One region of the Scytonema sp. HK-05 genome, then DNA from elsewhere that is predicted to be linked to it. Evidence: riboswitches for the same ligand, from Rfam matches in the RefSeq annotation. Region 1 holds a riboswitch; the other holds the start of a gene.

What was found. A riboswitch is a leader RNA that binds a small molecule or an ion and turns the genes downstream of it on or off. The one in region 1 is predicted to bind cobalamin.
Region 2: linked by a shared signal. The riboswitch ahead of cobG (precorrin-3B synthase) and the one ahead of AACT52_RS25595 (DUF1636 family protein) in region 1 are both predicted to bind cobalamin.

Annotation. Positions count from the first base shown of each region.
Region 1 is NZ_CAWMYC010000121.1:2,414-5,830, forward strand. Features, by position in the region: gene AACT52_RS25580 (radical SAM protein) at 1-206, shown strand, start outside; gene AACT52_RS25585 (hypothetical protein) at 246-551, shown strand; gene AACT52_RS25590 (hypothetical protein) at 647-913, opposite strand; gene AACT52_RS25595 (DUF1636 family protein) at 1,203-1,604, opposite strand; cobalamin riboswitch at 1,628-1,770, opposite strand; gene petJ (cytochrome c6 PetJ) at 2,157-2,492, shown strand; gene AACT52_RS25605 (RNA-guided endonuclease InsQ/TnpB family protein) at 2,494-3,417, opposite strand, start outside.
Region 2 is NZ_CAWMYC010000090.1:89,345-92,761, reverse strand. Features, by position in the region: gene AACT52_RS11500 (hypothetical protein) at 1-26, opposite strand, end outside; gene AACT52_RS11495 (AbrB/MazE/SpoVT family DNA-binding domain-containing protein) at 58-324, shown strand; gene cbiE (precorrin-6y C5,15-methyltransferase (decarboxylating) subunit CbiE) at 389-1,618, opposite strand; cobalamin riboswitch at 1,678-1,806, shown strand; gene cobG (precorrin-3B synthase) at 1,856-3,394, shown strand; gene AACT52_RS11480 (precorrin-8X methylmutase) at 3,408-3,417, shown strand, end outside.

The sequences.
Region 1 (3,417 bases):
TCCCTCAAGGTATTAGCTATTCCAATATCTTTCGGATAATGATTGTCCAGTTTCTTGACCCTTTTAACTTTGATGTTCGTTCAGTGAAGCGTTCCTGTATTCATATTGTCCACCCCGATGGTAGGATTATTCCCTTTGATACTTTCAATATGTTTTATCGTGAAGGTAGCGCTGGCTATCACTTAGTTAATAATCGTTTTATTTAATTAAGTAGAGCTTGTCTGCGCTTATTAGGGTGTTAATTTATGTCACAAAAAAATGAAATTTTAGGTGTTTTTTTAGGCATACTCTTGTTAATTGCTATGCATATTTTAGCGATACTAGCAATAGTTTTACTTAGTTTTATTAGAGGTATTTACGGTGGTCAAATTTTGATTATTGGGGCTTTTGGCTTTTTCTTGTGGCAACTTCTCTATGTCATTCCAGTCACTCTTTGGCTAAAAAGACGGCGGCAATATGGCTTAATGAAAGGAGTAATTATTGGTGCGGTTATTACCGCTTTATTAAATGGAGGTTGTTCTTTATTGTTTTCTTTTCAAGGATTTCGATAATATGCTCAGTTTAAAAATAGCTCTTGTGGGGTTGGTCTAGAAAGCCGTCTCTCATCTACAAAATAAGTGAAGACTTCTGTCCCACAAGAAATAGGTTAACTTTTTATTTCGGATTTTTGAGATTTTTTAACAGAATGTGCAATTGTGAAGGAAGGTGAATCATCAAGCAGGGGTTGTTCCAATGTTGCTTCACTCGTTGCATTACTCAAGTAGGAGCCAAAAAGCTTATCGTAGTTGGAAGCAACAGCCAAAAACGCCCCACCTAATATATATATAGGTAGCGGTAGGGTAAATTCTTTCACCCAGTCAAACAGTTCCGCTAGGGCAAACAGCACCAAAAAGCAGGCTAGCCAAACTCTCATGTTTCTACCCCTGGGATTCAAACGACTTTATTAATTGTAGATAGGTTAAAGACACTTTATATGTACCACAACAATAATTGGATGAAAACGGGGGTGATGTGTACGCCTTTCACATCCTACACCCTTATATCATGTTCGGCTAATGACCCTTAATTCCCCAAGAACCCCACCCCGCCTTTGACTTACGTCAAAGTCTCCCCTCCCCGCAAGCGGGGAGGGGATTAAGGGGTGGGGTGCAGTCAGCGTGGGAATTATGGGTAAGCAACCGGAGATGATATCACGCCTACTATTATTCTCCTGCGTTGGCAGACAAAGGAGGAATTTTTGCTAAAATTCCTTTTTTAAGCGGTTCTGGTCTTTCTGCCCAGGGTAACAATCCTTGAGGATGAGTGTAATACTTACTAGCACACTCTAACACCCCGGCTATTTGTGAGGGTGACAAATCTGGCGATAAATCACCAAAAAGATAAGTATATTTACCAACAGATGCCAAAGAAATTGTACAAGAGCGATCGCAAGCACTCATGCATTCTACTGGTTGAATAGCAAATTCTTCATGCAACTTCCAGTCTTGATACTGTTGTTGCAATCGCTTGAATAATGTTTCGCCACCACTTTCACCGACACGTTTTCCATCTTTCCACACACTTGAGCAAGTGGTGCAGACAAATAAATTATGTTGCGCTTTCATCCATACCTCGTAGACGTGCTAAAGCAGAAGTTAACTAGTCGGTGGGTATTCTGACTGACAAGGAAACCCTTGATTACAGCTGCGGGACAGCGTTGGACTTACACCAGACTTTCCCCGTTACCTCTGATGGCTGATCCCCAACAGAACCGTCTACCTGGCTATCATATAGCATTTGAGCAGTTGTGGAAGGAAAAACCTTTTACCAAGAAAGAACTCAGGAATCAGAACTCAGGAGTCAGAATATTAAACGCGCTTTTCGAGCATGAATTAAGAGTAGAGACGCCCATAGAGCGCGTCTGTACTGAGTGTTGGTAAGACAGCCCCCGGCTCCGTGGAGACCAAGAAAGTTTTTCCGCACTTATTTCCCCCGGATTCACTCGTTTTGGATATTCTGATTACTGTGTTCTGTGTTCTTCTTAACCTTTGTCCTTTGCTTTCGTTCCCCCGTGAGTCAAGAGGTTTGACAGCCTGTCTTTTGACGACACGCGGTGTGAACAAGAGAATTATGAAGGATATTCTCTAGAATGCGTCGATTCATAGAGGGAACACGGGATGAAAAAGATTTTTTTAGTATTGTTGCTGGGCATAGCAATTTTTACCTTTGCCTTGAATCGTCCAGCTTTTGCTGCAGATGCTGTTAAGGGAGCCAAAGTCTTCTCTACCAATTGCGCTTCTTGTCATGCGGGTGGAAAGAATTTGGTTCAAGCTAACAAGAACCTGACAAAGGAGGCTTTGGAAAAGTATGGAATGTACTCTGAGGAAGCCATTATCGCTCAAGTGACAAATGGTAAAAATGCCATGCCCGCTTTCAAAGGTCGTTTAAAACCCGAGCAAATTGAAGATGTAGCTGCATATGTGCTGGGAAAAGCCGATAAAAGCTGGAAGTGAACTACCTACACGCTCCCTTGCGGTGAGCGTGTAGGCTTCCCAATTCACCGGGGATTGCCTCTGTTTTCGTGGATTTTTTACGCCCAGAAGACTTTGGTCTTACATCCCCTCCAAGGGCAGAAGCGCTAGTTCCTAACGCCCATAATCGCAAACCTTCATTTCTAATATTTATGGCAGCATTGATGTCTCTATCATGCTGTTTCTGGCAGTGTGGACAATCTACAAACCTGACACCCAATGAATCATAACCATTTTGCAGTATTGGTATTGGTAGTAGAGTCTCACTACAAAGTTGAGAAGATGGGAAGAAACGACCTATTTCTTGATAAGTATGTCCAAATCTCTCAGCCTTGTATTTCAGCATGGTTAAAAACATTCCCCACCCTTGGTCACTAATAGATTTCGCCAAGTTAGGATTCTTCACCATGTTCTTAACTGCCAAGTCTTCCACACAAATCACTTGGTTTTCGTATGCTATTTTGCGAGATAGCTTGTGTAGAAAATCCTCTCGAACTCTAGCTATTTTACTAGAAACTCTGGCAAGTGAACGTTTAGCCTTACGACGTTTGTTAGACGTTTTGTCTATCTTTCTAGATAGCTTCTTTTGTTTACGCTTTCTATTGTTCTCTAGCAAAGCTAGTTGTTTCTTGGGGAGGTCATATTTTGACCCGTCAGAAGTTACTGCAAAGTTCTTTAATCCTAAATCAACCCCAATAGCTTCATTAACTGCAACTACTGGGTTGTCCTCTTGATTAAACAGAATAGAAGCGTAGTATTTACCATCAGCATTTTTCGATATAGTTACAGTCGTGAATTTTACGTTTGGTAGGTCTTTATGAAACACGGTTTTGACCATCCCCAATAACCCCGGAAACTTAATCACAGAATCCTGTGGCATTAGCTTCACATTTTGAGGATATTGGAT
Region 2 (3,417 bases), on a different contig from region 1:
CCACAAACTTCATTTTTATGGCACATATAAATTCAAGGTGGCATAAAAAGTGGATCTATGGTCGAACCATCTAAATATGTTGAAGTCCATCTCGATCGCCAAGGGCGTTTGGTGATTCCTGCAGCTCTACGGCGGCTGTTAGGTTTTGAGGAGGGAGATACACTAGTTGCTCGTCCTGAAGAAGGACGGCTGATTTTGGAAAAGCAGGAGGCGATTAAACAGCGCCTGAAGGCTCGGTTTTCGCAACTGCCGAAAGGAATAAGTTTAACGGATGAGTTGATGGCGGAACGACGCGAGGAAGCCAAGTGGGAAATGGGCGCATGACGGTGGTTTTGGATGCCTCTGCTTTGCTTGCTTATTTGCAACTCGAAAGAATTTTCCCTTCCAACTACTTCACTACCACCCACTGCGTCACCGGCACCATCGGCTTCCACCCCAAAAACCCACCAATAGGAGCAGCCCGTTGCACAGCAACACGAATCAACTCCCCGCCCACTTGATTGTGCCATTGCAACAGCTTCTGTTCACTTTCAACTGTGACTGCATTGGCAACAAAACGCCCACCCGGAGGCAATGCTTCCCAACACACCTCAAACAAACCTTCTGCTGTTGCACCACCGCCGATAAATATGGCGTCTGGTTGAGGCAATTCTTTCAGTGCAGCGGGAGCTTTGCCTGCAACAATTTGTAAATAAGGTGTACCAAGGGCGGCGGCGTTGTCAGCAATATATTGGAGTCGGGTGGAGTTTTGTTCAATGGCGATCGCCCGACACCTAGGATGACTCCGCATCCACTCAATACCAATGGAACCACATCCAGCACCCACATCCCACAATAACTGTCCCGGTGTGGGAGCTAAAGCCGAGAGTGTTATTGCCCGCACTTCACGTTTGGTGAGCTGTCCATCATGATGATAAGCATCATCGGGCAGTCCTGCTAGCCGAGGTAAAGGAATAACTCCAGCATCAGCAATACACTCTACAGCTATGGTGTTTAAATCTGCCAGTTCAGTTCTCGTCCATAACGCGGCTGTGCCTTCGATAATTCGTTCCTGAGAACCGCCCATGTGTTCAAGAACTGTTATTTTACTACCACTAAAACCGCGATTTGTCAAAATATCAGCGACAATTGCTGGGGTTTCCTTCCCTTCACTTAAGATTAATAGACGCGCTTTCGGGTAGATGGCAGCTTGGATGAGCGCAGGGGGACGACCGTTTAAGCTTAATGTCTCGACTTCGGTGAGTGACCATCCCAGTCTGGCACAGGCGAGACTGAACGATGACGGTGCGGGGATGATAGTCATCTCAGAAATCGGAATCTTGCGGGTGAGGGTGACACCGATACCAAAGCACATGGGGTCACCACTTGCCAATACGCAGACAGACTGACCCCGACGACGGACAATTTCTTCTATCGAATCACTTATGGGGGAAGTCCAGATGAGTTTCTCGCGTGGGTCGTCTGGTGGTAGCATGGCGAGATGGCGTTTTCCCCCGACGATCACTTCTGCACGCTCAACAAGAGAACGGGCGATGGGCAAAGCCCCGCCAGAGGCGATCGCACTCAATCCCGATAGCCCATCCTCACCAATACCGACCACTGATAACCATTTGTGCATTTAGCGACCGATGGAATTAAGAAGATTTGCCAAAAAGAGGTAAGGCTATTATCTCATGCTAAACTACACACACTTGGAGTGGGGAAAGTCCGGTGAAATTCCGGGACTGTGCCGCAGCTGTAATCAAGTAAAAAGTTATAACTTTAGACTTTGTAAGTCAGAATGCCAACTCTAAGGGTGTCTTCCGGACACAGTTCTTATCTGCTCCCTGCGTCGCACAGGGAAGGAGTTGCAGGCGTGTCATTACCGTATCATTCTGTTAGTTGTCCTGGTCTTTTTTATGGAACGTCCGCGCGGGACGGCATATTATCTCGCATCCGCATACCTGGAGGAATACTCGCTAGCCAGCAGTGTCGTGTGATAGCTGACTTAGCTGACGAGTTTGGAACTGGCTATGTTCATATTACCAATCGCGCCAACCTCCAAGTCCGTGAAATCCGCAAGGAAATGACCGCTGATGTTTTGAGAGTCTTGCAGGAAATTGGCATAGCGTCAAGTCTTCCAGAGGTTGACCATCTGCGAAACATTATGGGTAGTCCGACAGCAGGCATTGACCCATACGAATTAATTGATACCCGACCGTTTATCCGCGAATGGGATAATTATATTGCGGCTCACGCGGAGCTAGGACCACTTTCACCAAAATTCAGCGTCGCTTTTGATGGCGGTGGTTCTGTATCGATAGGCGATCGCCTCAATGATATCGCCTTGACCGCTGTCATGGTTGGTACAAACGTTTACTTTCGCCTCAAGTTGAATTTAGGTGTATCGCAGGTTGAACCATTCATTGATACAGGCATTCTCCTGAAACCAGAGGAATGTCTAGAAGTCGTGGCTGGATTCGCGAAAGTTTATTTACAGCATTTAGCAGTAGGCAGTGAGAAGATAATTCCCCATCGCAAATCCCGCCAGCCACGTCTCTGGCAGGTTTTGAACGACTTAGGCATTGAAAGATTTTTCCAAGAAGTTGAGCATCATCTTCCCTATCGATTGCGGCGAGTGTATCCGATATGGGGTGATGACCAGATAAGGCAACACCGATGTAAAGACGTTGCATACAACATCTCTACCATAAACAGATACCAGCACATAGGTGTCCATTCCCAACGACAGAAAGGACTATCTTACATCGGTGTTGTGCTACCCGTTGGTAAGTTGGAAACTTGGCAAACGCGTGGTCTAGCGGATATTGCGGAAACATATGGCACTGGTACTCTTCGGCTGACGCCTTGGCAAAACCTTCTCATATCAGATATTCCCCATCAGTCGGTTCCTCAAGCACAAAGTCAAATCGAAAACTTAGGATTGCATTGGTCTGCAACCAACATTCGCAGCGCCTTAGTCGCCTGTGCTGGCAATACGGGATGTGCGTCTTCAGCAACAGATACCAAAGGTCACGCCTTGGCATTAGCTAACTATCTGGATAGTTGCCTCACTCTCGACCAACCAGTTAACATTCACTTCACAGGTTGCGAAAAATCCTGTGCCCAACACAGCAGAAGCGATATCGCCCTCCTTGGTGTCACTATTGAGCAGGAGGGGAAAACGGTGGAAGGTTATAAAGTCTACGTGGGTGATGGTAACAGCAACGAGAAATTTGGACGAGAAGTTTACAGTTTAGTATCGTTTCCAGAATTATCCCTATTGTTAGAACGGATGCTGCAAATCTATATGGCAAAACGTGCTACTCCCAATGAATCATTTGGGGAATTTGCGAACCGATATGCTATTGAAGATTTACAACGGTTGTTTGAGCAAGGGGATGTGAGGCACTAGGGACAAATGACAAATGACTATTG